DNA from 2 places in the Sphingomonas kaistensis genome. Region 2 is predicted to be linked to the other one. Evidence: predicted binding sites of a transcription regulator. Region 2 holds the regulator's gene; the other holds the start of a gene.
The links. The regulator LexA, encoded in region 2, represses DNA repair genes until DNA is damaged. The targets are predictions, from matches to a motif close to GTTCCNCNCTTGTTCT.
Positions count from the first base shown of each region.

Region 1: rmuC (DNA recombination protein RmuC) is a predicted target of LexA. The motif match lies at 12,882-12,897, and genes of this name have one in related genera.

Region 1 is NZ_CP145607.1:2,441,358-2,457,229, forward strand. Features, by position in the region: gene V6R86_RS11920 (DUF885 domain-containing protein) at 1-1,405, shown strand, start outside; gene V6R86_RS11925 (DUF47 family protein) at 1,570-2,637, shown strand; gene V6R86_RS11930 (inorganic phosphate transporter) at 2,637-3,650, shown strand; gene V6R86_RS11935 (phosphoenolpyruvate carboxykinase) at 3,723-5,351, opposite strand; gene V6R86_RS11940 (response regulator transcription factor) at 5,499-6,224, shown strand; gene V6R86_RS11945 (sensor histidine kinase) at 6,217-7,785, shown strand; gene V6R86_RS11950 (HPr kinase/phosphatase C-terminal domain-containing protein) at 7,782-8,216, shown strand; gene rapZ (RNase adapter RapZ) at 8,213-9,148, shown strand; gene V6R86_RS11960 (PTS sugar transporter subunit IIA) at 9,150-9,557, shown strand; gene V6R86_RS11965 (HPr family phosphocarrier protein) at 9,554-9,829, shown strand; gene V6R86_RS11970 (RNA methyltransferase) at 9,833-10,627, shown strand; gene V6R86_RS11975 (hypothetical protein) at 10,849-11,220, shown strand; gene rmuC (DNA recombination protein RmuC) at 11,277-12,845, opposite strand; gene V6R86_RS11985 (SDR family NAD(P)-dependent oxidoreductase) at 12,979-13,683, shown strand; gene V6R86_RS11990 (cyclopropane-fatty-acyl-phospholipid synthase family protein) at 13,773-15,020, opposite strand; gene V6R86_RS11995 (deoxyribodipyrimidine photo-lyase) at 15,036-15,872, opposite strand, start outside.
Region 2 is NZ_CP145607.1:1,680,705-1,696,576, forward strand. Features, by position in the region: gene V6R86_RS08225 (hypothetical protein) at 1-864, opposite strand, end outside; gene V6R86_RS08230 (DUF2726 domain-containing protein) at 1,092-1,835, shown strand; gene V6R86_RS08235 (DUF5654 family protein) at 1,845-2,114, opposite strand; gene V6R86_RS08240 (hypothetical protein) at 2,230-2,871, opposite strand; gene V6R86_RS08245 (AAA family ATPase) at 2,871-4,100, opposite strand; gene uvrA (excinuclease ABC subunit UvrA) at 4,373-7,372, opposite strand; gene V6R86_RS08255 (hypothetical protein) at 7,507-7,665, opposite strand; gene V6R86_RS08260 (PRC-barrel domain-containing protein) at 7,730-8,293, opposite strand; gene lexA (transcriptional repressor LexA) at 8,450-9,109, opposite strand; gene V6R86_RS08270 (aminodeoxychorismate/anthranilate synthase component II) at 9,169-9,741, opposite strand; gene V6R86_RS08275 (peptidylprolyl isomerase) at 9,759-11,708, opposite strand; gene tpiA (triose-phosphate isomerase) at 11,825-12,568, shown strand; gene secG (preprotein translocase subunit SecG) at 12,701-13,063, shown strand; gene V6R86_RS08290 (CTP synthase) at 13,202-14,833, shown strand; gene V6R86_RS08295 (MauE/DoxX family redox-associated membrane protein) at 14,938-15,687, shown strand; gene V6R86_RS08300 (hypothetical protein) at 15,766-15,872, shown strand, end outside.

The DNA.
Region 1 (15,872 bases), 760 kb from region 2:
GATCCAGAACGTTGGCGCCTATCTCGACCTGCCGCGCTTCATGGACTCCGATCATCAGATCGAAACCGCGGTCGACGCCGAAGCCTATCTTTCCCGCCTCGCCGCCGCCCCGGCACAGCTCGACGGCGAAACCGTCCGTATCGTCGCCGCGCGCGAAAAGGGCCTCGTCCCGCCGTCCTTCCTCCTCGACAAGGCGTTGCCCCAGCTTCGCCAGTCGCTCACCGGCGCGCGCGGCGGTGGCACTTTGGTCGAATCGATCGTCCGCCGTACCCGCGAAAAGAACATCCCCGGCGACTGGGAAGCCCGTGCCCGCGCCATCGTCGCCGGGCCCTATGCCGCGGCGCTGGAACGCCAGATCGCCGAGCTCGAGCGCCAGCGCGCCGTCGCCAGCGCGGCCCCCGGCATGGCCGCCCGCCCCGGTGGAAGCGATTATTACCGCTGGGCGCTCAAGGCTTCGACAACCACCAACCTGTCGCCCGAGGAGATCCACCAGATCGGCCTGACCGAGCTGCGCGAGCTGCAGGGCCGGATGGACCCGATCCTCAAGAGCCTCGGCTACACGCAAGGATCGGTCGGCACTCGGATGCAGGCCCTCGGCCGCGATCCGCGCTACAAATTCTCCGATGGCGACAAGGGTCGTGCCGAGATCGTCGCCTTTATCCAGGAACGGCTGAAGCTGGTCCGCGCCAAGCTGCCGCAGATGTTCCACACCCTTGTCCGCGGCAATCTCGAGGTTCGCCGCCTGCCCCCGGAAGAAGAACCCGGCGCGCCCGGCGCGTACGGCGGGGCGGGCTCGATCGACGGCTCGATCCCCGGCAAGATGTGGATCAACCTGCGGACCACCGAACTCCACACCAAGTTCGACCTGCCCGACCTCACCCACCACGAGGCGATCCCCGGTCACGTGTGGCAGGGCGAATATGCCAACAAGCTGCCGCTGATCCGCACCATGCTCGCCTTCAATGCCTATTCCGAAGGCTGGGCGCTCTATGCGCAGCAGCTGGCGGACGAGTTCGGCCTCTACGATGACTTCCCCGCCGGCCGTCTCGGCTACCTCCAGGGCATCGCCTTCCGCGCCTGCCGGCTGGTGGTCGACACCGGCCTCCACGCCAAGGGCTGGAGCCGCGAGCAGGCGGTGCGCTTCTTCATGGACGAGAACGGCACCAAGGAGCCCGAAGCCCGCTCCGAGGTCGACCGCTATTGCAGCTGGCCGGGCCAGGCCTGCGGCTACAAGATCGGCCACACCGCCATCAACCGCCAGCGCACTCGCGCCCAGACGGCGCTCGGGGGCAAGTTCGACATTCGCTTCTTCAACGATGCGGTGCTGCTCGGCGGTAACGTGCCGATGGACGTCCTCGCGCTCAACGTCGGCGAGTATATCCGCTCGAACGGGGGCACGGCCTGAGCCCTCACGGGGCTTGGATTTCTGTCATCTCACTGTAATGGGCCTGTAACAATGCGGCTCGGCCTCACGGCCGGCCGCATCCTCGTGCCAGGATCCCGACAATTCGCCAGATAGCCGCCCTGCCCTATCGCTCGCGAGGAAACGGGCTAGATTCCCCCGTCCATGTGCTCCTTGTCACCAGCCGCGAAAGCAAGCGCTGGGTGATCCCCAAGGGCAACCCGATGGGCAAGCTCCAGCCGCACGTCGCCGCCGCGCTCGAAGCCGAGGAAGAAGCCGGCGTGCGCGGCGCGGTCTGCCCGCTTCCTCTCGGTTCCTACCGTTACCGCAAGCGGCGCAAGACAGGCGCCAGCCTGATGCTGGACGTCGATGTCTATCCCCTGTCGGTCGCCGAAGAGCTGCCCGACTGGAAGGAAGCGGGCGAGCGGACCCGCCGGTGGTTCACCCTCGCCGATGCCGCCAACGCGGTCGAGGAAGAGGATCTGGCCGACCTCATCCGCTCCTTCAACGCCGCCGAGTTCAATTCCGCGATCCGGCGCCCGACGTTGCTGTCCGCCGTTCTCGAAAAATCCAAGGTAGGTCCGATGTTCGCCTGGTTTCAGAAGCTCCTGCCCCAGACGGGCAATTTCTTCGAATTGTTCGAAGCCCATTCGCAAAGCGTGGTCGGTGCCGCACAGGCACTGAGCCGCCTGTTCAACGAGGGCTCGGCGCGCGACGAGCATATCCGCGAGATCGGCGAGCGCGAGCAGGATGCCGACAACATCATCCGGGAGACCTTGGGCACCGTCCGCCGCACCTTCCTGACCCCGTTCGATCGCGGTTCGATCACTTCGCTCATCTCGGCGATGGACGATGCGATCGACGAGATGCAGGCCGCCGCCAATGCGGTCGACCTCTACGGCTTCACCGACTTCGAGCCCGAGATGCGCGACATGGTCGGGATCATTGTCGATTCGGGCCGCCTGCTGGCCGAAGCGCTGCCGCTGCTGCGCGATGTCGGCGGCAATGCCGGCCGCCTGCACGAACTGACCGAGCGGCTGGTCCGGATGGAAGGCCATGCCGACGAGATCCACCGCGCCGGTCTCAGAAACGCGTTTCAGCGGTTCGGAAGCGACCCCGCCGGGGCCATGCGATTCACCGTGCGCCGCGAAATCTACAAGCATCTCGAGCGGATCGTAGATGCGTTCGAGGATGTCGCGAACGAGATCGACAGCATCGTCATCGATCACGCCTAATGCACGAGCTTGCATTTCCGCTGCTGGTCGGCCTGATCATCGTCGCCCTGGCGTTCGACGTCCTGAACGGCCTGCACGACGCCGCCAATTCGATCGCCACGGTGGTCGCGACGCGGCTGCTGGGGCCGGTGCAGGCGGTGGCGTTTGCCGCCTTTTTCAATTTCGCGGCGTACTTTCTGACGCTGGCGTTTCCCGCGCTGCACAAGGTGGCCGACACGATCGGGAAGGGGTTGATCGACAAGGACCTCGTCACGCCATCGGTGGTGTTCGCGGCGCTGATCGGGGCGATGTTCTGGAACATCGTGACCTGGCTGAAAGGCATTCCGAGTTCGTCCAGTCACGCGCTGGTCGGCGGAATGGTCGGTGCGGGGCTTGCCTCCGCCGGGCTCGGCACCATCCAGTGGAGCGGGGTCAGCAAGACCTTGCTGTTCATCCCCCTCGCCCCTTTGCTCGGCATGGTGATGGCGATGGCGGTGATGCTGCTGTCGTCGTGGCTGGCGCAGCGGGCATCGAACCGCGGCGCCGACAAGAGTTTTCGCCGCCTGCACCTCGTGTCGTCCGCGGCTTATTCGCTCGGCCACGGGCTGAACGACGCGCAAAAGACGATGGGCATCATTACCGTGCTGTTGTTCTCGACTGGCTACCTGCAGGGCGATTTTGAGGTGCCGCACTGGGTCGCGATCAGCTGTTATATCGCGATCGGGCTCGGCACGCTGACCGGCGGGTGGAAAATCATCGAAACGATGGGCAGCCGGATCACCAAGCTCGACCAGCATCAGGGTTTTTCGGCCTCGGCCGGCGGGTCGGTAATGTTGTTCGGCGCGAGCCTGTTCGGCATTCCCGTGTCGACCACCCACACCATCACCGGGGCGGTGATTGGGGCCGGCGTCGCCCGCCGCGCCAGCGCGGTCCGCTGGGGCGTGGCGCAAAGCGTCATCATGGCGTGGATCATCACCATTCCCGCCAGCGCCACCGTCGCGGCGCTGATCTATTTGCTGACCCGGCTGTTCTAGCGGCATCGGCAAACGAAAAGGGCGGACCGTCATGCCGACGGCCCGCCCTCTTTTGATTCGGAGCGGCAGCGCTCAGGCCGGTTGAGCGACCTTCGGTTGGCACTGGCGGACGCCTTCTTCGACATGCTCCGCGAACTGCTCGAAATTGTCGCAGAACAGATCGACCAGCTTGGCCGCGGTGCGGTCGAACTCGTCCTTGTCGGCCCAGGTCGAGCGCGGGTCGAGAATGCCGTCGTCGACGCCCGGCACCGACACCGGCACGTCAAAGCCGAACAGCGGATCCTTGCGGAATTCGGCGTTGTTCAAGCTGCCGTCGAGCGCGGCGTTGAGCAGCGCGCGGGTCGCCTTGATCGGCATCCGCTTGCCGGTGCCATACTTGCCGCCAGTCCAGCCGGTGTTGACCAGCCAGCAGGTTACCCCGCCCTTGGCGATCCGCTCCTTTAGGAGGTTTCCGTAAACGCTCGGATGACGCGGCATGAACGGCGCGCCGAAGCAGGTCGAGAAGGTGGCTTCAGGCTCGGTCACGCCGATTTCGGTGCCCGCGACCTTGGCGGTGTAGCCCGACAGGAAGTGGAACATCGCCTGGTCGGCGGTGAGGCGGGCGATCGGCGGCAGCACGCCGAACGCGTCGGCGGTCAGCATGATGATGGTCTGCGGCACCGGCCCCATGTTCTTTTCGGAAGAATTGGGGATGAAGTCGATCGGATAGGCGCCGCGGCTGTTTTCGGCGAGGCTGTTGTCGTCGAGGTCGAGCTCGCGCGTTTCGGGGTCCATGACCACGTTCTCGAGCACGGTGCCGAAGCGTTTGGTGGTGGCGAAGATTTCCGGCTCGGCTTCCTCGCTGAGGCGGATCATCTTGGCGTAGCAACCGCCTTCAAAATTGAAGACCGCGGTGTCCGACCAGCCATGCTCGTCGTCGCCGATGAGCGTGCGGTTGGGGTCGGCCGACAGCGTGGTCTTGCCGGTGCCGCTGAGCCCGAAGAACACCGCCGTGTCGCCGTCCGGACCGATGTTGGCCGAGCAGTGCATCGGCATGATGCCGTCCTGCGGCAGGAGGTAGTTCAAGAGGCCGAACACCGACTTCTTCATCTCACCGCCATATTCGGTGCCGCCGATCAGGATGAGCTTCTTGGTAAGGTTGATCGCGATCACGGTTTCCGAACGGCAGCCGTGACGCTCGGGGTCGGCGCGGAAACTGGGCAGGTCGATGATGGTGTAATCGGGCGCGAAGTCCGCCAGCTGCTCGCCTTCGGGGCGGACCAGCATGGTGCGGATGAATAGGTTGTGCCACGCATATTCGTTGACGACCCGCACCTTGACCCGGTGCTCGGGCTGCGAGCCGCCGAACAGGTCGGCGACGAACAGCTCCTGCTTGTCACCGAGGGCGGCGAGAAAGTCTTCGTACAGGCGGTCGAACGCGGCCGGGTCCATCGGCTTGTTCGACTTGCCCCACCAGATGTTGTTTTCGGTGGTCTCGTCGCGGACGATGAAGCGATCCTGCGCGCTGCGGCCGGTGTGGCGGCCGGTCTTGACGACCAGCGGGCCGTCCTTGGCGATCATGCCTTCGTTGCGGGCGAGCGCGGCTTCATAAAGGCGCGCAGTGACGAGATTCCAGTGGAGGGTGGCCGACGTCGCGATACCCTGCGAGTCGAGGCCGAAGGAAGGAACCCTATTCGTCACGTCTGATTTCCCTTTGCTCATGGGCGAGCGGCGGCCGGCCCCAGGATGGAAGCCGCCGCCGCATACGTATGCGGTGAGATGAACCGCCTATGCCCGCAAAAGGTTGCGAGCGTCAAACCGGCCTCACGCCTTGAAGCGTTGTGGGACACTGGGCTAGGCGCTGACCCCATGTCCGCTCCCGTGATCGCGCTGGTCGACGACGACCGGAACATCCTGACGTCGGTCTCGATCGCCCTGCAGGCCGAGGGTTTCGTCACCCGGCTGTATCCGGACGGGACGAGTGCGCTGAAGGCGCTTGGCGACAATCCGGCGGACCTTGGCGTGTTCGACATCAAGATGCCGGGCATGGACGGCCTTGCCCTGCTGTCGGCGCTTCGTGCGGGCGGCGGCTCTGCGGCGGCGATGCCGGTTATCTTCCTGACCTCCAAGGACGAGGAGCAGGACGAAGCGCATGGCCTTGCCGCCGGGGCCGACGACTATATCGCCAAGCCGTTCAGCCAGCGCCTGCTGATCGCGCGGATCAGGGCCATCCTGCGGCGCGCGGACATGAATCGCACTGCGGCGTCGGACCATGAAGAAGACGGCGCCGCGCCCGTCATCGAGCGCGGCCGTTTGCGGCTGGACCCGGCGCGGCATCAAGTGATGTGGGACGGCCGGCCGGTCACCCTAACCGTGACTGAATTCCTGATCCTCGAAACGCTCGCCCAGCGGCCCGGCGTGGTCAAGAACCGCAACCAGTTGCTCGACGTCGCTTATCAGGAAGACGTGTTCGTCGACGACCGCACCATCGACAGTCACATCAAGCGCATCCGCCGCAAGTTCCGCGCCGCCGATCCGCAGTTCGACGCCATCGAAACGCTGTACGGCGTCGGCTACCGTTTCAGCGATGGCTGAGCCCACCGCCGGCTTTTCGCCGCGCCTCAAGATGCCGTGGCGGCTGTCGCGCCGCATCCTCGGCGTCAATCTTATCATCCTGCTGGTGCTCGCGCTGGCGCTGCTGTTTCTCGACAGCTTCCGCAATCAGTTGCGCGACGAGCGGCAGGCGCAGACCAGCACTCTAGCCGAATTGGCGGCCACCGCGGTCCCGAAGATCGCGCCGGACGACGTGCCGATGCTGCTGGGCGACATCGGCGGGGCGACCGGAGCACGGGTCCGGCTCTACGGACGCGATGGAAAGCTCAGGCAGGATAGCTGGCGGGTTACGCAGCCGAGCTACCGCCTGCGCGATCCGGCGACCCAGGGCTGGGCCAAGGAAGCGGCGCGTGCGCTCGATCGCGCGTTCAATTTCGCCGTTGGCGAGCGCACGGTGCCCGATTTCGTCGAGCCTGCGGTGGACGAAATGCAGGCCTGGCCCGAGGCGCTTCGAGCCCTGCGGACCGGGCAGACGACCTCGGTCGTGCGCAATGCTCCGGACCTTACCCCCGTGTTGTCCGCCGCCGCCCGCACGACGAGCGGCGAAGTCGTGCTGGTCACCGCCAACGATCGCAACTTCACCCGCACCGTGCGGCAGGAGCGGACCAAGCTGGGCCTCGGCCTGCTCGGCGCCGCGCTCTTCTCCCTGCTGCTATCCCTGTTCCTGGCCCGCACCATCGCCCGCCCCCTGCGCCGGCTGGCGCTTGCCGCGCACCGGGTGCGGCTGGGCCGGTCGCGCGAGGTCAATGTGCCGCGGTTCAACCGCCGCAAGGACGAAATCGGAATGCTGTCCCGCGCCGTCAGCGACATGAGCCAGGCGCTGCGTCAGCGGATGGACAATCTCGACGCCTTCGCGGCCGATGTGACCCACGAGCTCAAGAACCCCCTCGCCTCGCTCCGAAGCGCCGTAGACGGGCTCGACCGCATCGAGGATCCGGCGCTTCGCCATCAACTCCTCGACGTGGTGCGGCAGGACGTCCTTCGGCTCGACCGCCTGGTCGGCGACATCGGCGAAGCGGCGCGCACCGACGCCGAGCTTGCGCGTAGTGCGTTCGAGCCGGTCGATCTTGGCACGCTCGTCGGCCAGATCTGCCACGGATGGGAAGAACGACGGCTGACCGGCAATGTCCGGATCGCCTTTGCTCGGCCCCGCGCCGCCAGCGCCATCGTGATGGCCGAACCGAACCGGCTTGCCCGCGCGATCGATAATCTGATCGACAATGCGGTCAGCTTCTCGCCGCCGGGCGGGCTGGTCGAGGTGGCGGTTGCGGCGGTCGGCGACAACGTCCGCATCCGCATCGACGACGAAGGGCCCGGCGTTCCCGCGGCTTCGCGTGAAGCCATCTTTAATCGCTTCGTTTCAGTAAGGCCAGAGAGTGGCGAATTCGGTCGTCATTCGGGGCTTGGCCTTGCGATCGCCCGCGCGATCGTGAAGGGCCATGACGGGGAGATTGACGTGGCCGACCGCGACGACGCGCCTTCGGGCGCCCGCTTCACCATCTGCCTTCCGGCCGCCGCCGGAAGCGAAGGGGCAGAAGCATGAGCCTGCGCCTGTCGAGCGAGACCCTGCATGCCAGCACGGTGGCCCTGAACGGCCGCGCGGTGTTGATCACGGGCATTTCGGGGTCGGGCAAATCCGACCTTGCGCTGCAATTGATCGATCGCGGCTTCACCCTCGTATCGGACGACCAGACCATTGTTCAGAAGCGGGGGACCCGGCTGCACGCCGCAGCGCCCGCCACCATTCGCGGCAAGCTCGAAATCCGCGGTCTCGGGATCGTCGCAACGCCGGTGGTCGAGGATGTCGCCGTGGCGCTGGTGGTCGAGTTGGCAAGCGATATCCAGCGCTTTCCCAGCGACTCGCGCGAGCGGATGATCTGCGGGCTTGCCGTGCCCTTGATCAGCGTCGACGCGCGCACCGCGTCGGCGGCGGCCAAGGTGTCGCTGGCGCTCGACCGCTTTGGGCTGACATGAGCGACCGGCGGCAGCAGGGCTCGGACAGGCTGCCACGCCTGCTGCTCGTCACCGGCATGTCCGGGGCGGGTAAATCCTCGACGCTCGGTGTGCTCGAGGACATGGGGTGGGACACGGTGGACAATCTGCCGACGTCGCTGCTCCACGATTTCGTTCATCGCGCGGACCGCTCGGGCTCGTCCGCCAACGTCGCGGTCGGCATGGACGTCCGCAGCCGCGGGTTCGATCCGCATGCCTTGCCCTCGCTGGTGCATTCGGTCCCCGGCGTCCGGCCCGAGATCCTGTTCCTCGATGCCACCGGGGCCGAGCTGATCCGCCGCTATGGCGAAACCCGCCGCCGCCATCCCCTGGCACCCGACCGCCCGGCCGAGGACGGCATCGCGCGGGAGCGCACGCTCACCGCCGCGCTTCGCCTTGGTGCTGACGCGGTGCTCGACACGACCGACTTCAAGCCCGCCGACCTGCGCGACGAATTGCGCCGGCGCTATGGCGAGGAAAGCGATGAATTGGTCGTAACGCTGACGAGCTTCGGCTTCGCCCGAGGCATCAGCCGCACCGCCGACCTCGTGTTCGACCTGCGCTTCCTCCCCAATCCGCACTGGGTGGACGAGCTTCGCCCGCTGACCGGCGCCGACGCGCCCGTCGCGAATTTCGTCGCCGCGCAGGACGGGTGGGACGAGTTCATGGGCCGCACCGAAGAGCTGCTCGCCTTCCTGCTTCCGCGCTATTGGGAGGCCGGCAAGGCCTATGTCGGCGTGGCCTTCGGCTGTACCGGCGGGAGACATCGTTCGGTGGCTGCGGCGCTTGGCATGGGCAAGCGGTTGCGTGCGCGCGGCTTTTCGCCGAATATCCGGCACCGAGACCTAGCGCTTCGCCCCGATGATTCTCTTGAACTGGGCCAGTCGCGCATCGAAGGACCTGAGAAGCGCTGAAATGATTGGATTAGTGCTGGTGACCCACGGCCGGCTCGCGGCCGAGTTCATCGTTGCGATGGAGCATGTGGTCGGGCCGCAGGACGCGGTGGCCGGCATCTGCATCGGCCCCGATGACGACATGGAAGCGCGTCGCAAGGACATCGCCGAGGCGATCGCCGAGGTCGATAGCGGTGCGGGCGTGATCATCCTGACCGACCTGTTCGGCGGCACCCCGTCGAACCTGGCGATCAGCCTGATGAAAACCGGCGACATCGAGGTCATCGCGGGCGTGAACCTGCCGATGCTGATCCGCCTCGAAGGCGCGCGCAAGTCGATGAACGTCCGCGCCGCCGTGGCCGCCGCGCGCGAGGCCGGGCGCAAATATATCTCGGTCGCGTCCGAGATCCTGGGCGAGGCCGCGGCTTGAGCGGGGCGACCAGCCGCGTGGTGCGGATCGAGAACAAGCGCGGGCTGCATGCGCGGGCGAGCGCCAAGTTCGTCACGCTCGCAAGCAAGCTCGGCACCCCGGTCGAAGTCGCCAAGGACGGCAACAAGGTCTGCGGGACGTCGATCATGGGGCTGATGATGCTGGGCGCCGCGCGCGGCGATTCGATCGAGATCAGTGCGTCTGGCGACGGCGCGGACGAGGCGGTGGCGCAGCTCAGCCAGTTGGTTGAGGACAAGTTCGGGGAGGATTGACCCCTGCCCCGCCACATCACTTCCTTTTCGAACGACACGGTGAAGCGGCTGCGGTCGCTGCGCGAGAAAAAGGCGCGTCGGCTGGAAGGGCTGTTCCTCGCCGAGGGCCTCAGGATCATGGCCGAAGCGCGCGATGTCGGCGTGCTGCCTGAAATCGTCGCCTGCGCCGAGGGCGACCTTCACCCGCTGGCGGCCGAGATCGTCGCGCAGGCGGAGGCCGCGGGCGCCGAGGCGATCGTGGTGCCGGACGAGATCATGGCCAAGATGAGCGGCAAGGATAATCCGCCGCTGCTGCTCGGCGCCTATCGCCAGCCGCGGCTGGGCCTCGCCGATCTTGACCGCTCCACCTCACCGATGTGGTTCGTCGCCGAAAAGCTGCGCGATCCAGGAAATATCGGGACCATCCTGCGCACCGGGGATGCGGTGGCGGCGGGTGGGCTGATCCTGGTCGACGACAGCGCCGACCCGTACAGTGTCGAGGCGGTGCGGGCGTCGATGGGGGCAATCTTCACCCAGAAGATCGTGCAGGTGCCGTGGGAGCCGTTCCTCGCCTGGCTTCGGGAAGAACCGGGTCAACTGGTCGGGACCAGCCTGCAGACGGATCACGACTATCTCGACCCGACTTATGAGCAGCCCTGCTTCCTGCTGGTCGGCAATGAGCAGGCAGGCCTGCCAGACGCTTACGAGGCCGAGTGCGACCTGCTGGTGAAGATGCCGATGCTGGGCCGGGCGGACAGCCTCAACGCGGCGGTGGCGACGGCGGTGATGGCCTTCCACATCCGCGCGAGCTGGCGTTAATCTTTCTGAACAAGGTCACAAAGGTCACCGGTGGCGGCCAGTTTGCGCAAGGGTGTGACCTTTGAGGTCAAACCCTTGCGAGAGCAGCGAAATCAAAGAGCAAAACGAACCTGTTCGGCACTTGTCCCATCGCAAGTCCTACATTGCAAGCGGACGGTGACCGTTCATCTCGGCAGCGTTAGCGTGGCAGCATGACTCGCCTCCTTCGAAAGGCCAATCCGATGCGTGCTCCGCTTATTTCCGCCACTGTGCTGCTGGCCGGCTGTGCCACCGTGCCGACGGCGCCGGCCGAGCCCGCCGCGACCTATCGCGCGCTGGGAACCGAGCCGTTCTGGTCGCTCACGATCGACGGGCGCGAGATGGTGTTCACAGAGGCGGCGAAACCCAACAGTCGGATTGCCGAGGCGCAGCCGCGCGCCATCCACGGCTTTGCCGGCGACATCTATCAGGGGCGACGGATCAACGTCAACATCGTCCACGGCCAGCGCTGCAGCGATGGGATGAGCGACCGGGTCTATCAGGATCGCGTGCAGGTGCGGGTGGACGATCGCTCATTCGAGGGGTGCGGTGGGCCGGTAGAGGGTCGGCGCTGATTGCCGAGGAGCGCTATCGTTGACTGAGGTCCCGGCCTTCGCCGGGACGACGGGGGTTATTCGGCCGCGGTCAGTTCATCGTTCGCGGCCGGCGGAGCGAGCTTGGTCAGCGGGCGCGGGGCGACTTCGACCAGCGGGGGCGAGGCGATCTCCTTGTTGCTGCCCGAGCCGAGGCCCTCGAAGCGTTTGGCCTGCGTGAAGACCTGGGTTTCAAGGCTGCCGACCATCTTGTTGTAGGCGTCGTTCGCGGTCGCGAGATTGCGGCCCATGCGGACCACATGCTCGGCCATGGTGGCGATGCGGCTGTGGAGTTCCTTGCCGAGCGCGGCGATGACTTCGGCCTGTTCGGTGATCTTTTCCTGCCGCCACACGCTGGCGACGGTGCGGGCGATGGCGACGAGGTTGGTAGGGGTGGCGAGCAGCACGCGGCGTTCGAATGCCCAGTCCCACAATTGCGGGTCCTGTTCGAGCGCGGCGGTGAGGAAATGTTCGCCCGGGATATACATGATGACATAGTCGGCCGCCTCGCCGAACTGCGCCCAATAATCCTTCGAGCCGAGCGCCTGCGCATGGTTGCGGATCGAGGCAACATGCGCCTTGAAGCAAAGCTGACGCTTCTCGTCATCGACCTCGTCGCAGGCGTCGAGAAAGGCGTTCAGCGAGCATTTGGCGTCGATCACCAGCTTGCGGTTGCTGGGCAGGTTGACGACCACGTCGGGTCGCAGGCGCCCGTCGGCGGTGTCGAGGCTGACTTCCATTTCGAAGTCGATGCCTTCGGTGAGCCCGGCCTGGACCAGCACGTTGCGGAGCGACTGTTCGCCCCACCGGCCGCGCGCCTTGGGGCTCGAGCGTAGTGCATTAACGAGATTGCGGGTCTCGTCGCGGACCTGCCCATTGTCCTTGCGCAGTTCGCCGAGCACGCCGCGGAGTTCGCCATAGCTGTCCTTGCGCTCGGCCTCGACGCGCTGGAGGCCTTCCTCGTAGCGCTTGAGCGTGTCGGACACGGGCTGGAGCAAGGTCTGGAGCTTGGCCTGGCTTTCGCGGTCGGCCTTGTGCAGCCGCTCGTCGGCCTTGGCGAGGAAGTCGGTCTGGGCTTTTTCGAGCAATTTGTCGCCGACGTCGCGGAACTGGGTGATGAGCTCGTCGCGCGATTTGCGGAGGTCGGTGAGGCGATCCTCGAAGCTCTTCACCTCGGTCTCGAGCCCGGCCTTTGCGCGGCGGGCTTCGTCGCGTTCGGCGGTGCGCTGGTCGAGCAGGCGCTCGGCCTCGGCGAGGCGGGCGAGGCGTTCCTCGGCTCCCGCGAGCGCACCGCGCAGCGTGCCGGCTTCTTGCTGAAGCGCGCGGTGACGGGCGTCGAGATCGGCATGAAGGTCGGTGATGACGCGTGCCGCCGACAGGTCGGACGCGACGCGGTCGCGTTCCTCGGTGACGGCCTTGAGGCTTTCTTCGGTCAGGCGGAGGCGGCCCGCCTGTTCGGACGCGACGGCGTGATCGCGCTCGAGGATGGCGAGGCGGTCGCGGGCGGCTTTGGCTTCCCCTTGCGCGGCGGCGGCCGGGCGCGAGCCGAGGAACCAGCCGAGCAGGGTAGCAACCACCGCGACGGCCCCTACCAGCAGTGCAACCATCAACGCGTCCACGACTCATCCCCGCTGTCAGTAAAGAGAACAGAGGTAGAACTAACGGGCTTGGAGCCGCGGCACAATGACTTGGGAGCCGGCGACTTGGCCGGGGGCGACGGCTCGGCTAGGGCGCGCGGCCATGAGCATGTTCGAAGGCCGCCTCGCCCTTGTCACCGGAGCCAGCCGCGGGATCGGCGCGGCGATCGCCGAAGCGCTGGCGCGCGAGGGCGCGCATGTCATCCTGACCGCGCGGACCGCCGCCGGGCTGGAAGCGGTGGAGGAACGGATTCATGCGGCGGGCGGGACCGCGACCATCGCCCCGCTCGATCTCACCAAGGCCGAGGATATCGGCAAGCTGGCGCAGGCGATTTCGGGGCGGTGGCAGAAGCTGGACCTGCTGGTTCTGAACGCGGGTACGCTGGGCAGCCTCACCCCGGTCGAGCATATCGACGTCAAGGAATATACGCGGCTGATCAATTTGAACCTGCTGGCGCCACAGGCGCTGCTGGCGGCGTTCGATCCGATGCTGAAGGCGTCGGACAAGGCCGAGGTGGTGGGCGTGACGAGCAGCGTCGGCGCGACCCCCCGCGCGTTCTGGGGCGCTTATGGGTCGAGCAAGGCGGCGCTGGAGACGTTGCTCGGCGCTTATGCCGACGAGACGGCGTTTTCGGGCAAGCTCAGGGTGACGGTGCTCGACCCGGGCGCGACGCGGACGCAGATGCGGGCCAAGGCGTTTCCGGGCGAGGATCCGGCGGACGTGAAGGCGCCCGAGGTAGTGGCCGAGCGGCTGGTGCAGTTGCTGGGCGAAGAGCGCGAGAGCGGTGCCAAGGTGCGGGTGGATTAGATTTATTGCGTCGTCCCGGCGGAGGCCAGGACCTCGGTCGGTATGGCGCCTTTGCCGCCTGAGGTCCCGGCCTGCGCCGGGACGACGGCTTAGGCTTTGACTAGTGTGACCTGGGCGACGTCGATGCCGCCGCCGCGAAATCCGCCTTCGCAATACATCAGATAATAGCGCCACAAGTCGTGGAATTCGGGGCTGAAGTCGGCGAGGCGGCCGGCTGCCACTGCTTCGTCGTAGGTGGTGCGCCAGCGCTTCAGCGTCTTGGCATAGTCGAGCCCGAAGGCGTGGGGCTCGTGCCAGGCGAGGCCGCGCTCTTGTGCCAGGGCGCGGAAGCGGGGTTCGTGGAGCAGCATGCCGCCGGGGAAGATGTAGGTTTGGATGAAGTCGGCGCTGGCGGCGTAGGCGTCGAACAGTTCGGGGCGGATGGTGATAGATTGCAGCGCGGCGCGGCCGCCAGGGCGGAGGTTGGCGGCGATGGCGTCGAGATAGGTCGGCCACCAGCGCTGGCCGACCGCTTCGACCATTTCGACCGAGGCGACGGCGTCGTAGCGGCCGCGGTGGTCGCGATAGTCTTCGAGGCGGATGGTGATGCGGTCGGCAAGGCCTTCGGCGGCGATGCGCTGCTGCGCCCAGGCCTGCTGCTCGGTCGAGAGGGTGAGGCCGGTGACGCGGGCACCGCGCCTGGCGGCGGCGATGGCGAGGCCGCCCCAGCCGCAGCCGACTTCGAGCAGCGTCGAATCTTCAGTGAGGTTCAGGCGATTGAGGATGGCGTCGATCTTGGCGTGCTGGGCGGCTTCGAGCGTGGCTTCGGGCGAGCGGAATAGGGCGCTCGAGTAGCTCATGCTGGGGTCGAGCCAGGCGGCGTAGAAGTCGTTGCCGAGGTCGTAATGGGCGGCAATGTTGCGGCGGGCCTGGCCCGGTGCGTTGTCACGCCAGTGATGGGCGAGCCAGTTGACGAGGCGGAACGGGCCTTTGGCGCGAGCGGTGCCGGCGAGGCTGACGGCGTTGCGCATGAAGAGGTCGAACAGGGGCACCGGGTCGGGCGAGGACCATTCGCCGTTCGCCCACGCCTTGTACCAGCCGACGCTGCCGCTGGTGGCGAGGCGGACCAGCGCGCGCCAGCTGTGGAGCGTCACCACCGGCTCGGGCCCGGGGGCGTGGAAGCCGATCCGGCGGGCGGTGCCGTCGGGCAGCGTGCCGTGGATGCCGCCTTCGCGCAGCCGCTCGTGGAGCTGGTCGAGGATCCGGGCGAAGGCTGGGGCCAAGAAGCGGCCGAGCAGGCCGGCGCCGGTGACGAAGCTGCGGTCGGCGTTGAGGAGGTGCGAACCGCGGGTGGCCATGCCGGCTTCTTAGCGTCAGGAGGCGCGCTTGCGAAAGGCCTCCAGCGCGCGTTCGCGGGCTTCCTTGTGGCCGATCAGCGGCTCGGGGTAGTCGGGCGGTGCGGCTCCCCTGCCCCACGGATCGTGAATGTCGGCGTCGGACAGATGCGCGAGTTCGGGCACCCAGCGACGGATATAATCGGCGGCGTCGAATTTCTCGCTTTGGGTGAGCGGGGCCATGATGCGGTAGAAGGGTTGGCTGTCGAAGCCGGTGCCGGCGACCCATTGCCAGTTCTGGCTGTTGTTGGCGTAATCGGCGTCGACCAGGCAGTCCCAGAACCAGTCGGCGCCGCGCCACCAGTCGATCAGCAGGTGCTTGCACAGGAAGCTGGCGGTGACGAGGCGCGCGCGATTGTGCATCCATCCGCTTTCCCACAATTGCCGCATGCCGGCGTCGACGAGCGGATAGCCGGTGCGGCCGCGGGTCCAGGCGGTAAAGTCGGAGTCGGCGGCTTTGCCGTGGCGGGTGGTAAGGCCAAGCGGACGCTGCGATTCCTTGCCGATGAGGGGATCGGCGAGGGTCATCGAACGGCTGAAATCGCGCCAGGCGAGCTCGCGGTGGAATTTCTCCCCGCCTTTGCGACCCAGTGCGTGCCAGACCTGGCGGGGGCTGAGTTCGCCGTGGTGGAGGTGGGGCGACAATCGGCTGGTGGCGTCTTCGGCGGGAAGGTCGCGGTGGGCCGCGTAGTCCGAGGCGTGATCGACGAAGTGGCGGAGTTGCTTGGCCGCGCCTTGCGTGCCGGGGGTCCAGTCGGTGAAGCCGGTCGACCAGTCGGGCTTGGTCGGCAGGAGGTCCAGGTCGGCGAGCTTGTC
Region 2 (15,872 bases):
CCGGTGTGAGGGGGTGTTCGCCTGGTCTGGCGGGGGCGAGGAGGAAGAAGCGGGATCCTGGGTCGGAGTCCGGGATGAGGAAGAAGGTTCGTGGTCGGGCGTTTCCTGAACAAGGTCACAAAGGTCACCGGTGGCGGGGGTCTGCGCGGGCTCGGGAAGCGCGGGGCGGGAGGGCATTTGCGCGATCGGCTTGAGGCCGGAGCCGGCAAGCCAGCGTTCGCCTTCGCCGGGCGAAGCGTAGTTGAGCGGATCGCGCATGCGCAGGAGATGCAGGCCGAGCATGTCGTGGTGGACAGTGCGGGTGGCGACCACGTCGCCGCCGTGCATGACGGGCACCTCGTGGCCGTGGAGCGCGCGGTCGAACAGGGTGTCGGCGAGCGTCGCGGCGACCCGGCTCATCGCAGCTTCGAAGGCGGCGGCGAAGGCGGGGGCGCGGGGGAGCAGGCGATAGACCGAGCGGCGCGACATGCCGACCGCGCGGGCGGCGGCGAGGATGCTGCCGCGTTCCTCCAGCAGCTCGAGAAAGAGGATGCGGCGGTTGGCGGTCCAGCCGTCGATGCGGACGTCGGCGGGAACCTCGGCGCGGACGTGGTCGAGGGCGGGATCGTCGTCGTCCTCGAACACGTGCACCGCCTCGGCGCGGCGCTCATGCTGATCGCGCAGCCGCTGGTCGGCATCGCGCTCGGCGGCTTGGCGGCGCAGATTGGTGTGGCGATCGCGCGGCTGCGGACCGCGGTGGGCGCCGCCCTTCTTAAGCAGGTCGGCGAGCCGGCCCTGGATCGCAAAGGCGAGGGCGAACTCCTCCTCGCTTTCGCAGCTGTTGAAGGTGGGGTCGAAGAGGCGGTCGATGCAGTGCTTGTCCATCGACCAGGGTAGGGCAGTTGGGATCCTACTAGTCAAGCCGCGCAGCGCCGAGCGCAGCTGAGCGGTTGCGCGAGCAACCGGGAAGCAGTGCGAAGAGCCGCGAAGCCGGCCGGCCAGCGGGTCGGCACCGCCGAACCCGTCTGACGTCACGGGATTCACTCCCGTGACGGTCCCTTCTTCTTGCTCCCGATCAACTTTTGCATAACCTTGCCGTGGCAGGAGGGCGTATGAGCAATCCCTACATGGACATGCTGGCGTCAGGTGCCGGCCAAGCCATTCCGCATCTCGTTCCGCTGGTCGTGTTTGCCGTTGTCAGTGTGGCGGCCTTTGCCGCGCTCAATCGCGCCTTCGGGACGAAGAAGCGGCGCGGTCGCGGCAAATGGCGCCCAAAGGGCGAGTGGAACCAGCGCCCGCGCAAAGGCGCGCCGCCGGGATGGCGCGGGCCGTGGCCGGGGGCGCAGGGGCTCGGATCGGCCGAGCCGGCGCCGCCGATCGCGCGGGGCGTGCCCGATGCCGCCGAGCAATTGCGGATCGTCATGGCGTCCGAATTTCGCCCCAAGCGCCTGCTCAACAAGGGCGAGGAAAAGGTGCTGGCGGCGCTGGAACCGATCGTCGCCAAGCTGGAGCCGGGCTGGCGGGTGTGGACGCAGGTGAGCCTGGGCGAAGTTCTGGACGGCGGCACGGTCGAGGCGTTCAACACGATCAACGCCAAGCGGGTCGATTCCCTGCTGGTCGACGCCGATCAGCGCCCGCGGATGGCGATCGAATATCAGGGGCAGGGGCACCACCAGGGCGCGGCGGCCGCCCGCGACGCGGTCAAGAAGGAAGCGCTGCGGCGGGCGGGCGTCGGCTATGGCGAGGTGTTCGCGGGCGACGGCCCGGCGGAGCTTGCACAGGTGGTGGCGCGGGTGATGGCGGGGGCCGGGGTGGAGCGGACGTTTGGGGTGAGGCAGAGCGCGGGGCAGAGCTGAGCGGGACGCTCAGCCCTTCGCTTCACGACTGAACGCCGCATCCCCGCCAACGCGGGCGGCGAGCTTGCCGAGCCAAACCAGCACCGCGACGGCGCTGACGGTGGCGATGATCGCATAGGTGTAGAGGCCGGCGAGGCTGTCCCCGAGGCCAAGGTAGGCGAGCGTCGCCTTGATCACCTCATTCCACTCCAGCGCCGCGACCAACCCGAGTGAGGCGGAGGCGAGGCCGAAATCTGCGTGGGGCGCGTGTATATCGACATCCCTGCGAGAGCAAAGCAACGAGTGACTGTGAATCCGAAGAAGCTTCTTGAGGACCCCTAACGGCTACGATAGCTTCTTGGATCCGAGTTGTCGTCGAAGACTATCATCGGCGTATCGGGCGAGCAATTGAAGGTCAAGCCGCAACGTTCTTTAGGTCTTGGAGGAATATAGTGAGACTTTCAGCTTCTCCGAAATCCTCAGACAGCCTGCGCTTTTTTAAAAGACGACTTGCCTTCATGTATGATCGGGCGTCTTTGGAAAGTCGAAAGCCAGATTTCCGATTTAGTTCTCTGTTCAGCCTTTCAGCGCAACCCTTAGTGCGCCGTACGTCAAAAAGTAACAGAAGAAGCCAGCACTCCGTAGAATGTACGGCGATCGCAAAGATCAACTTGTGCGCATGTTCGGCGAGTATTGCGGGATCGATCTTGCTCCGAAGGATCGTTTTTGCGTCCTCTACCAACTCAGCAGTTGGACGATCCGCCCCACCTTCAGTAAGGGCTAACCCAAAGCGCTCATGATCGCCGCAATCGGTATCAACGTGTATGATCACATAATCATTCGTAGAAACTGCATCAAGCATCCGTAGATTACAGTACTCGAACACTAATTCCCATCCGCCATGAGCAGCGGTATTCGTGTCAGTCGCGTCGCGAATTGGCTGAAGAAAGTTCACGCTCACATCGTCTGAATATTTATCGGCACAAGACCCTTGTACTATCGCATCAAGGACAATTTGATCTGTTATGCCTTCACTAATTATCGCGAACGTGGGCATTAGAAACTCTTCGGCAATCCGCCAATTGTACCACGTAGGAATAGTTCCGACAATCGGGTTGGAAATCCCTCGGGCATCGATTTCTGAAATCTTCTTACCTTGGTCCGTCCCTTCAGATCGCGACTGACGATAAACAACCTCTGCTGAGAGTCATTCAAGTCTAAACCATCGAGTACGGCTGGATTGTGAGTGGTCAATATGACCTGCTTGCGATTACGCTTGGCTAAGGACGCGAGCTTTTTCGTCATTTGTTCACACAGTTTAGGATTAAGTGAAGCATCTATATTATCCACGGCAAACACCTTAGGCGTTAGATCAGTAGACAACAGAGCGAAGTAGAAGGCCACATACAAGAAGCCCTCATTAGCACTCCTTTGATCAATCGAGCGAATCTGGCTATCGATAAAGCAGTCAACGATGCTCAAGTCGGCTCGGCTTCCATCATAAACGACGGTAAGATCGTCGAACCAGCTCAACATACGAAGGGCGTCGCGTATTGCCTTAAAAGACTTTGGCTGCTCGGTCTGCAAGACCTGCAGAAGCTTAAGAAGACCTTCTCCATTCACGCCGAGAGGCTCAATCTGCCCCTCTTTTTGAAACTCGCGCAAAGCCGAGTTTTCAGGCGAATAGATAACGAAATCCGCGATTGATGTAGAAGTGCTTCTCAGATCGAACCGGAAATCCTCTCTCAATGGGATACGTACGGGGGTAAAATCTTTATCAGGTTGTCTTCCGTCAGAATTCTCTAGAATTTCTACAGCTGTTCGCAATTGCTCGGAGAGCTCTTTGGCAAACGAAATCCTCTCTTCGGCGGGAAGTTTGGACATATAAGTCTCAAACATTCTCGAGAAACTACCAAGAACTTCCTTGGAGCGGCCCGGCGTGATATTAACGTGACTAGTCCAACTTGAGTAAGGCTTGTTGTCATTGCTAAGCGTGTATGAGAAAGTGGCGCCGTCGTGAGTCCGTAGCGTAGTGACAATGGGTCGGTTCTCGTTGGTTCCGTCAAAAGCTGATCGCATCAGCTGCGGTGACGTGACCCGAATTCCTCGTGAGGCAAGAAACTCATTATCTAACTTCCCAGCATCTGCTGCACCAGTTAGTGCCAAAGCCTCTAAGATGTTACTCTTGCCTGCGCCGTTCTCTCCGATGAACACATTGAACCGACCAAGCTGTAAGGTCAGCTCTTCGATGGATTTGTAGTTCTTGATCCTGAATTCACGGAGCACGAGAGTTTTCACCTGGTTATTTGTGCGGCATACCTACCCACAAGCCGCAAACTAGACTGAAATGCACAAGCTCAAAACAGGGGCAAGCGCAACGAGTCTGGGGCTAGGGAGATGCTCATAGCGTGATTAGCGTAACATAAAGTAGTGCTAACTACGAAGCCGTTTGCCAAGCACGATCTGTAGCGCATCGTCTGGCAACCAACGCGATCACCTAGGCTTGGAATCGACGATGTCGGAGCATGGTAGAAGACTCCTGGAGAAGCTCCACCTAGTTATGCGACGGCACTTTTCTCAACCTTCCGCTGCTTCGTCCTTGCCGGCTTGCCCTGAGCACTCTCCAAAACCGGAACCATCCGCTCGAGCAGCGGCTTGAGGTACTGGCCGGTGTACGACCGTTCCTCCTTCACCACCTGCTCGGGCGTGCCCACCGCGACGATCTCGCCGCCCTTGACGCCGCCTTCGGGGCCCAGGTCGATGATCCAGTCGGCGGTCTTGATGACGTCGAGGTTGTGTTCGATCACGACCACGGTGTTGCCCTGCTCGACCAGGGCGTGGAGGACTTCGAGGAGCTTGCGGACGTCTTCGAAGTGGAGGCCGGTGGTGGGCTCGTCGAGGATGTAGAGGGTGTTGCCGGTGGCGCGGCGGGAGAGTTCCTTGGCGAGCTTGACCCGCTGCGCTTCGCCGCCCGAGAGGGTCGTCGCTTGCTGGCCGACCTTGATGTAGCCGAGGCCGACTTCGGCCAGCATCGCCATCTTGTCGCGGATGCCGGGGACGGCCTTGAAGAACTCCACCGCGTCCTCGACCGTCATGTCGAGCACGTCGGCGATGCTCTTGCCCTTGTGGAGGACTTCGAGCGTTTCGCGGTTGTAGCGCTTGCCGTGGCAGACGTCGCAGGTGACGTAGACGTCGGGGAGGAAGTGCATCTCGATCTTGAGCAGGCCGTCGCCGGTGCAGGCTTCGCAGCGGCCGCCCTTGACGTTGAAGGAGAAGCGCCCGGGTTTGTAGCCGCGTTCTTTCGATTCCGGGAGGCCGGCGAACCAGTCGCGGATCTGGGTGAAAGCGCCGGTGTAGGTGGCGGGGTTGGAGCGCGGGGTGCGGCCGATCGGCGACTGGTCGATGTCGATGACCTTGTCGAGCCGGTCGAGGCCGGTGACCTTGTCGTGCTTGCCGGCGAGGATGCGGGCGCCGTTCAGGTGGCGTGCGGCGGCGGCGTAAAGGGTGTCGATGGTGAAACTCGATTTGCCCGAGCCGGAGACGCCGGTGATGCAGGTGAAGGTGCCGAGCGGCACGCTGGTGGTGACGCCGGTGAGGTTGTTTTCGCGCGCGTTGTGGACGGTGAGCTTTTTGCCCGAGCCTTTGCGGCGTTTGGCGGGCAGGGGGATCGAGCGGCGGCCGGAGAGATAGTCGGCGGTGAGGCTGCCTTCCTGTTTCATCAGGTCTTCAAGGCTGCCCGAATGAAGCACTTCGCCCCCGTGAACGCCGGCGCCGGGCCCCATGTCGATCACATGGTCGGCGGCGCGGATCGCGTCTTCGTCATGCTCGACCACCAGCACGGTGTTGCCGAGTGATTTGAGGCGCTGGAGGGTTTCGAGGAGGCGGTCGTTGTCCTTCTGGTGAAGGCCGATCGAGGGCTCGTCGAGGACGTAGAGGACGCCGGAAAGGCCGCTGCCGATCTGGCTGGCGAGGCGGATGCGCTGGCTTTCGCCGCCGGACAGGGTGCCCGAGGTGCGGTCGAGGTGGAGATAGTCGAGCCCGACATTGTGGAGGAAGCCCAGGCGCTCGTTGATCTCCTTCAGGATCGCGCGGGCGATTTCCTGGTGCTGGGGCGTCAATTTGGGTTCGAGCGCGCCGAACCAGGCATAGGCGTCGGCGACCGAGCGGCGGACGGCGATCGAGATGTCCTCGCCGGCGATCTTCACCGCGCGGGCTTCGGGCTTGAGGCGGGCGCCGTGGCAGGTTTCGCAGGCGTGGGCGGCCTGGTAGCGCGAGAGCTCTTCCTTCATCCACGCGGATTCGGTCTGGGCGAGGCGGCGGTTCAAATTGCCGATGACGCCTTCGAAGGCTTTCTTGACCTCGTAGCTCTTGCGGCCGTCGACGAAGCGCAGGGTGATCGCCTTGCCGCCGGTGCCGTGGAGGATCGCGCGGCTGTGTTCGGGATCGAGGTCCTTCCACGGGGTCTGGAGGTCGAAGCCGTAATGCTTCGCCAGGCTGCCGAGCACCTGCATGTAGTAGGGTGAGGGCGGGTTGCTCTTGGCCCACGGCACGACCGCGCCCTTGGCGAGGCTGAGGTCGTGGTTGGGGACGACGAGGTCCTCGTCGAACTCCATTCGCTCGCCAAGGCCGTCGCAGGCCGGGCAGGCGCCTTGCGGTGCGTTGAAGGAGAAGAGGCGCGGCTCGATCTCGGCGATGGTGAAGCCGGAGACGGGGCAGGCGAATTTTTCGGAGAAACAGATGCGGCCCGGGGGCGCGTTGGTGGCGAGGACAGCGCGGGTCGCGGCCTTTTCCAGCACTTCGGCGACGCCGGTGCGCTCGGTGCCCGCAGGCTCGGAAGCGGGGTCGGCGGGGTCGAGATAAGCGAGGCCGTCGGCGAGCTTCAACGCGGTCTCAAAGCTGTCGGCGAGGCGGGTCTGGATGCCGTCGCGCACCACGATGCGGTCGACCACCACCTCGATGTCATGCTTGTACTTCTTGTCGAGGGCGGGCGCCTCGTCGATCTCGTAAAAGGTGCCGTCGACGCGAACGCGGGTGAAGCCGGCGCGCTGCCATTCGAGCAGTTCCTTGCGATACTCGCCCTTGCGGCCGCGGACGACAGGGGCGAGCAGGTAGTGGCGGCTGCCTTCGGGCAAGGCCATCACCCGGTCGACCATTTGCGAGATTTGCTGGGCCTGGATCGGAAGCCCGGTGGCGGGCGAATAAGGGATACCGACGCGCGCCCACAGCAGGCGCATGTAATCGTAGATCTCGGTCACGGTGGCGACCGTCGAGCGAGGGTTGCGGCTGGTGGTCTTCTGTTCGATCGAGATGGCGGGCGAGAGGCCGTCGATATGCTCGACATCCGGCTTCTGCATCATCTCGAGGAACTGACGGGCATAGGCCGACAGGCTCTCGACGTAGCGGCGCTGTCCCTCGGCATAGATGGTGTCGAAGGCGAGCGAGGATTTGCCCGAGCCGGAGAGGCCGGTGATCACCGTCAACTGGTCGCGCGGGATCGAGACGTCCACGCCTTTGAGATTATGTTCGCGCGCGCCCTTGACGGTGATGTGAGTCAGCATGGAGGAGGTTTGTTCCGTTTTCGTTCTGGAAGCAAGCGCAAGGCGCTGGCGATAGGGCGAAATGGGAACGAGGGCCGCTCAGGGCAAGGCGGGTCGGTGTGGTTCGTATTGGCCTACAGCCTTAGATCAAATCCTTAATCGATCTGAGCTTTTACATCTTTGCGTTTGGCTCGCCTGACGCTGGCGGGGTCGCCAAACGGGAAACCAGGTTTCTTGCCCTGGAAGATCTCGGCGTCCGCGATTTGCGTGCGCAGGACGTTCGAATTGTCGCCGTAGAATAGCTTGCTGGTCACACCCACCCCCTGGCCCGGCCCCGCCGACCCTAGCGGGGCTGGCGGGGTGGGCAAGGTGGGGGGCTTAGCGGCGGACGCGGCCGGCGCGGTCGAGATCGCGGCCGTGCTCGCGGTCGCGGCGGCGGTTTTCGATGGTGTAGGCGACGTCGTCGGACGTGAAGTCGACGCGATAGCCGCCGCGGCGTTCGTCATAGCGCAGTTCTTCCCAGCGGACGGGGACCACTTCCTCGTCGAGGCCGAGGAAGCCGGTGGCATGGCTGAGGACGGCATAGCGGACCTGGCCGCGGACCTTGTCGATCATCAGTGCCTTGACGGTGCCGAGTCGGCGGTCGTCGCGGCCGTAGACGGGGGTGCCTTCGACCTTGCTCGAGGCGATGAGGTCGGGGGTTTCGTCGTAAGGGATGCCGCGGCGGGCGCGGTGGTCGTCGTCGCGGGCGATGCGCGTGTTGTCGCGGCGGCTGTCGAGGGTGTCGCGATCGTCACGGTAGCGGTCGGACGGGCCGCGGTCGTCGCGGCCGCCGCGGAAGAAGCCGCGACCCCAGCTGCGCGAGCGATCACGGTCGCGGTCGTAGCGGTCGTCGAGGGCGCGATCCTGGGAATTGTCGTCGGAAAAGCGGTCGTAGGCCATGGCTGGTGTCCTCCTGCGAAATGGGTACGCAGGAATAAAGCGGCACGGTGGGAAGGCGTTCCGCCGGTCAGCGGCGGATTGAGGCAGATCGGCGAAAGGAAACCGATGAGGCCAGCGCGTTAGGACTGAGGTCCCGGCCTGCGCCGGGACGACGGCTTAATGGTAACGGCGGATGAGGCCGGCGAGCTTGCCCTGGATCTTGACCCGGCGCGGGTCGTAGCGCTGCGGTTCGTGGGCGCGGTTGGCGGGGTCGAGGCGGACCATCTGGCCTTCGCGGCGGAAGGTCTTGAGCGTGGCTTCGGCGTCGTCGATCAGGGCGACGATGATCTCCCCCTCGCGCGCGGTGTCGGACTTGCGGATCAGGACATAGTCGCCATCGAGGATGCCCTCGTCGACCATCGAGTCCCCCGACACTTCCAGCGCATAATGTTCGCCCGGGCCGAGCAGGGCGGCGGGGACGGGAAAGCTGTCCTGGCCCTGCAGCGCCTCGATCGGGGTGCCGGCGGCGATACAGCCGGCGAGCGGCAGGTCGATGGTATCGTTGGCGGGAACCACGGCGCGCGGCTGCGGCGCGGCGGTCGGGGCGGGGGCCGACCCTTGGGTGTCGGGCAGGCGCACCACTTCCAGCGCGCGGGCGCGGTTGGGGAGGCGGCGGATGAACTGGCGTTCTTCGAGCGCGGAGATCAGGCGGTGGACCCCCGACTTGCTCTTGAGGTCGAGCGCTTCACGCATTTCGTCGAAACTGGGGCTGATGCCCGACGCCTTGAGCTGCTGGTCGATGTAGGTGAGCAGTTCGCGTTGTTTGACGGTGAGCATGGTTCACGAGGCCCTGTAGTGAACAGACGGGGAACGAGTAAGGAACGGATGCGGGGGTGTCAAGCGGGGGCGTGAGCGAGGCGCAGGAAGTTCGCCAGAAGCGCAAGGCCGTGCTCGCTGGCGATGCTTTCGGGGTGGAACTGGATGCCGTGAAGAGGGGCGGTACGGTGGGCGAGGGCCTGGACGGTGCCGTCACTGCCGTGGGCGGTCACGTGGAGGCTGTCGGGCACGTCGTTCGCCACGAGGCTGTGATAGCGGGCCATGGTGAGCGGAGAGGGGAGGCCCTCGAACAAACCGCTGCCGTCGTGCGTGATGCGGTCGGTCTTGCCGTGCATCGGCTCGGCCCGGGCAATCGCTGCGCCGGCGGCGAGTGCGATCGCTTGGTGGCCGAGGCAGACGCCGAGCAGGGGCTTTGCGGTCTCGATGCAAGCGGCGGCGAGCGCGACCGAGATGCCGGCGTCGGCGGGGTGGCCGGGACCGGGGCTGATCAGCAGCGGGCCGTCGTGGGCGAGCGCTTGCGTGACGGTGAGCGTGTCGGCCTGCGCCACCGTCACGGTCGCTCCTAGCTGGCGAAGGTAGTCGACCAGCGTGAAGGTGAAGCTGTCGTGATTGTCGACGACAAGGAGGTGCACGTCACTCCGGCGCCCCATTACTCCGCTTGGGCGCCGCCGCCGAGGATGCGGCTGCGGGCGGCGCGGATCGCGTCCTCATTACGGGAGACCCCAAGCTCCTTCTGCGCGGCGGCGAGCCATTGCAGCGCCAGTTCCTCGCCCGCGCTGCGCTGGAGGTTGGTGACTTCACCGGCGATCAGCTGCGGGTTGGAGGCGGCGTTGCCCGGCACCACCCGGTCGAGTTTGACGAGGTAAATGCCCGAGGGGCCCGCGGCGCGCTGCGCCTTGCCCGGCGCAAGGGTGAACAGGATGCGAAGCGGCGGGGGGACGTCCTGGCCCTGTTGCGCAAACTGGGCGAGAGCGCCGCGGCGCAGCTCGACCGCTTCGGGGGGCTTGACCCCGGAGACACCGGCGGCCGCGACCGCTTCGGCCAGCGAGCGGCCCTGGGCGACCTGCTGGAGGATGGCGGATGCGGCCGCATTGGCGCGGTCCTGCGCGCGCTTGGCGATGAAGTCGGTGCGGACCTGGTCCTGGATGCGGGCCAGCGGGGCCGGGGCGGCGGGGATCACTTCGGCGACGTCGACCAGCACATAGCCGCCGTCGTTGGGGAGCGGTTCGACCACCGGCTCGTCATCCGCGCCGATGTCGAAGCTGGCGCCCGGAACGGCGGCATATTCGGGCGGAAGCTTGAAGTCGGGCTGGTCGAAGGCAGCACCGGCGCGGGTCAGCGCGGGGGTGACGAGCACCGGCAGCCGGTTCGCAGTCGCGACCTCTTCGAAGGTGCGGCCGTCGGCGAGGCTGTCCTCGATCTTGCCGACAAGGTCGGCGATGGCGTTCTTGCGCTTTTCGGCGGTCAGCTGGGCGGCGATTTCGGCGCGGGCATCGGCGAGGCTGCGGCCGGCGGCGGTCTGGATGCTTTCGACCTTGATCACGTCGAAGCCGGTCGAGGACTGGACCGGGCCGACCACGGTTCCGGCGGGCGCGGAGAAGACCTGCGCGGCGACGGCTTCACCGGCGCGGGTGACGAGTTCGGCGCGGGTCACCGGGCCGACACTGACGTCGGCGGCGGAGAAACCGGCGGGCGCGGCGGCGGCGGCAAAAGTTCCGCCAGCCTTGGCGCGCTGGGCGATGGCGGCGACCGCCGCCTGGTCGGGCAGGGTCGCGCGGCTGATCACGCGCTTCTCGGCCCCGCCGAAGGTCGCCTGGTTCTGCTGGTAATAAGCCGCGATTTCCCCATCGGTCGCGGCGACATTGCCAAGCTGATCGTTGGTGATGCGGGCGAGGCGGAAGGTGCGGCGTTCGGGCACCGTGTAGCGCGCGACGTTCTGGCGGTAGAAGGTCTGGAGCTCGGCCGTGGTCGGTGCGGCGCCGCCGGTGAAGGCCGCGAAGGGCAGCAGCGCGAGGCTGCCGCTGCGCTGTTCGAGCGAGGCGTCGGCATAGGGCCGCGCGATGCCCGGCGCGATGCGGACGCTGGCGGCGACGGGGGTGATGATGAGGCGCTGGAGAAGGCTGGTTTCAATCTCGCGGCGGACCTGCGCGTCGGTCAGGCGCTCCTGCGCGAGAAAGGCGCGATAGGCTTGTTCACTGAAGCGGCCGTCGAGCCCGCGTACGCCCGGGATCTTCACGATCTCGGCGTCAACCAGCTTCTTGGACACGGTGAAGCCATGCTTGCGGGCGTAGGCCCACAAGGTGCGTTCCTGGATCAGCGCGTTGACGATGGCGTCGAAGTCGCCGGCGAGATCGGCATAGGTCGCCTGCGGGTTCTGCTGGCGGACCTGCGCCAGCCGGCGCTGCATGGCCGTGTCGAGATCCGCCGCAGTCAGTTCCGCATCGCCGACCTTGGCCAGCGTGTTCTGCGGCAGGGAGCCGCCGCCCTGACTGAGGTTGGAAATGTCCGCAATCGCGAAGCTCGCCAGGATCAGCAGCAGGAACAGGACAAGGATGCCGGTCCCGACTTTGGACTTCGACAGGCGGCGGAAGGTCTTCATGGGTCGGCTGTGATCCTGTGGAACGGGTTGCACGGCGCTTTAGGGGCGGCGCCGCCTTCCTTCAAGCAGACGGCCTTGCTAGGCGCGCGGTTGAGCGAAACTGAACGGGAACGGGCATGATCAAGCTGATCGCGGGCAATTGGAAGATGCATGGCACGGCCGACAGCCTGGCCGAGATCGAGGCGGTGGCCACCTTTGCCGAGAAATATGCCGGGGCGGTGGATGTCGCCTTGTGTGTGCCGGCGACGCTGATCCACCGGGCGGCGGACACGGTGCCGGGCTTCGCAATCGGGGCGCAGGACATGCATCATAACGACAAGGGCGCGCACACCGGCGATATCTCGGCGGCGATGCTGCACGACGCCGGGGCGAGCCTGGTGATCGTCGGGCACAGCGAGCGGCGCGAGGCCCATCGCGAAGAAGATGCCGCGGTGCGGGCCAAGGCCGAGGCGGGGCTCGCCGCCGGGCTTCAGGTGATCCTGTGCGTCGGTGAAAGCCTCGAGGTGCGCGAGGCCGGACGCGAGATCGAGGTCGTGGCGGCGCAGGTCGATGCGTCGTTGCCGCAGGGCGAGGTCGATCCGGCTCGGCTGGCGGTGGCGTATGAGCCGATTTGGGCGATCGGCACGGGCAAGGTCGCGAGCACCGGCGATATCGAAGCGATGCACGCGGCCATCCGGCAGCGGCTGGTCGCGGCTTACGGCGAGGCGGGGGCGGCCGTGCGTATCCTGTATGGCGGGTCGGTCAAGGCGGACAATGCGGCCGAGATCTTCGCGGTGCCGGAGGTCGGCGGCGCGCTCGTCGGGGGGGCGAGCCTCAAGGCCGCGGACTTCCTGCCGATCGTCGAGGCGGGGGCTGCTTAGCCTTTCTCCGTTTGCCCTGAGCGAAGTCAAAGAGCGCCCGCGCGAGCGTGCTTCGACTTCGCTCAGCACGAACGAGCCTGTGGATTCCGTGCCGCATTGAAGTCTGGCAGCAGCGCCGCTAAGTGGCCGCCCATGTTCACCTTCCTGCTTATTGTCGAGGCGATCGTTGCGATCGCGCTGTGCACCGTCATCCTGCTGCAGCGCTCCGAGGGCGGCGGGCTGGGCGTCGGCGGGTCGTCGGCGGGGTTCATGACCGCGCGCGGCGCGGCCGATTTCCTGAGCCGCGCGACGGCCTGGCTGGGCGGGGCGTTCATCATCCTGTGCATCGCACTGGCGGCGCTGGCCGGAACGCGCAGCGACGGCGTGTCGGTCGATGCCGCGATCGCCAATGCCCCGATCCAGGCTCCGGTGCAGCAGGCCCCGGGTACGGCGCCGGCCACCAATCCGGCTGTTCCGGCTCCGGCCGACAACGGCGCGGTGCCGCTGGCTCAGTAAGAATTGCGTCGTCCCGGCGAAGGCCGGGACCTCGTTCGATCAAGTGCTTTTCCGCCTAAGGTCCCGGCCTGCGCCGGGACGACGGACACGTTTTTGCGCTTGCTTCCTCCCCACTCTCATCCCTAAGGCTCGACTCCCATGGCGCGGTTTGTTTTCGTTACCGGCGGCGTGGTCTCCAGCCTCGGCAAAGGTCTTCTTTCGGCTAGTCTTGCAGCCTGTCTGCAGGCGCGCGGCTACAAGTGCCGTATTCGCAAGTTCGACCCCTATCTGAACGTCGATCCGGGGACGATGAGCCCCTATCAGCATGGCGAAGTCTATGTGACCGACGACGGGGCGGAGAGCGATCTCGACCTCGGTCATTACGAGCGCTTCACCGGTGTGTCGGCGCGGCAGTCGGACAATGTCACCACCGGGCGCATCTACCGCGACATCATCGCCCGCGAACGGCGCGGCGATTATCTGGGCGCGACGGTCCAGGTCATCCCGCACGTCACCAACGCGATCAAGGAGTTCGCGCTGGCCGATACCGACGACCTCGATTTCGTAATCTGCGAAATCGGCGGCACGGTCGGCGATATCGAGAGCCTGCCGTTCATCGAAGCCATCCGGCAGCTGCGCAACGACCTTGGCCGGGGCAATACGGTCAGCGTGCACACGACGCTGGTGCCGTGGATCAAGGTCGCGGGCGAGCTCAAGACCAAGCCGACCCAGCACAGCGTGCGCGAGATCGCGAGCCTTGGCGTGCAGCCTGATGTGCTGTTGTGCCGCTGCGAAATGCCGATTCCCGAGGCCGAGCGGGCCAAGATCGCGCAATTCTGCAACGTGCCCAAGAGCGCGGTGATCCAGGCGCTCGACGCGCGGTCGATCTACGACGTCCCGCTGCAATATCACCGCGAAGGCCTCGACGACGAGGTGTTGAAGGCGTTCGGGCTGCCGACCGACCCGCGCCCGGATCTCAGCCGCTGGGAGCAGGTGATGGACGCGGTCGATCACCCCGAAGGCGAGGTGACGATCGGCGTGGTCGGCAAATATGTCGGCTTGCCGGATGCGTACAAATCGCTGCGCGAGGCGCTGGTCCACGGCGGCATCGCCAATCGGGTCAAGGTCAACATCAAGTGGGTCGACGCCGAGCTATTCGAGAAGCCCGATGGCGACACGATCAGCGAGCTGGAGCCGATGCACGCGATCCTGGTGCCCGGCGGCTTCGGTGAGCGTGGGACCGAGGGCAAGATCGCGTCCGTCCGCTTTGCCAAGGAGCGCAAGGTGCCGTTTTTCGGCATCTGCCTCGGCATGCAGATGGCCTGCATCGAGGGCGCGCGGGCGGCGGGGGTCGAGGGCGCTTCCTCGACCGAGTTCGGCGATACGACCGAGCCGGTGGTCGGCATGATCACCGAATGGATGAGCGAAGAAGGCTTGCAGGAGCGCCGCGCCGGGGGTGACCTTGGCGGGACGATGCGGCTTGGCGCGTATGACGCGACGCTGGGCGGCAATAGCCATGTCGCGGCGATCTACGGCAAGACCCAGATCACCGAGCGGCACCGCCATCGTTACGAGGTCAATTCGCATTACAAGGCCGATCTCGAGAAGAGCGGGCTCGTGTTCAGTGGCATGTCGCCCGACGGTCGCCTGCCCGAAATCGTCGAGCGGCCGGACCATCCGTGGTTCGTGGGCGTGCAGTTCCACCCCGAATACAAGAGCCGCCCGTTCGACCCGCATCCCCTGTTCGCAAGCTTCATTGCGGCGGCGGTGAAGCAAAGCAGGTTGGTCTGATTGGTGCGTCGTCCCGGCGGAGGCCGGGACCTGTGGGGTCTGGCGCCTTTGCCGCCTGAGGTCCCGGCCTTCGCCGGGACGACGGGGCACACTATATGAGGCGCATGAACGCCCCCGCCTCGACGAAACGCCGCGCAACGCTGGTTCGGATGGTCATGCCCGAGCATGTCTGCCCGTTCGGACTGAAAGCGCTGCATCTCTTGAAAAGCCGCGGCTACGAGGTCGAGGACCGGCATCTCACCACCCGCGAGGAGACCGACGCCTTCAAAGCCGAAACGGGCGTGAAGACCACCCCGCAGGTGTTCATCGATGGACAGCGGATCGGCGGGCACGACGATCTGCGGCGGTTCCTCGGGCTTCGCGTCGCCGAACCGGGCGAGACCAGCTATCGCCCGGTTGCCGCCCTGTTCGGGATGACCGCCGCGATGGCGTTGGCACTGAGTTTCGCGATGTTCGGCACGCCGCTGACGGTGATGGCCGGCGAATGGTTCATCGCCTTGTCGATGTGTGTGCTGGCGCTGCTGAAGCTGCAGGACATCTCCAAATTCTCCTCCATGTTCCTGAATTACGACCTGCTGGCGCGGCGGTGGGTGCCTTATGCGAGCCTGTATCCATGGCTGGAGGGGCTGGCGGGCGTGCTGATGCTGTCGGGGGCGGCGATGTGGCTGTCGGTGCCGATCGCGCTCGTCATCGGCGGGATCGGTGCGGTGTCGGTGTTCAAGGCGGTGTATGTCGACAAGCGTGAGCTAAAATGCGCCTGCGTCGGCGGGTCGTCCAACGTGCCCCTGGGCTTCGTGTCGCTGACCGAGAATGTGATGATGGTGGCGATGGCGGTGTGGATGCTGGCCAAGTGAGCGCTCGCGTCGGCCTGCGCGCGATCGGCCGCCCCTGATCCGCTTTCGCAGGGGCGCGGCCCCTGCTAGTGGCGGGGCATGATTCACCTCATTCTCGCCGCTGCGCTGGCCGCCGCTCCCGCGCCTGTTTCCGCTCCTGCCCAAGGCCATTCCGGCCATCACGAAGGCATGAAGCACGAGGGGCC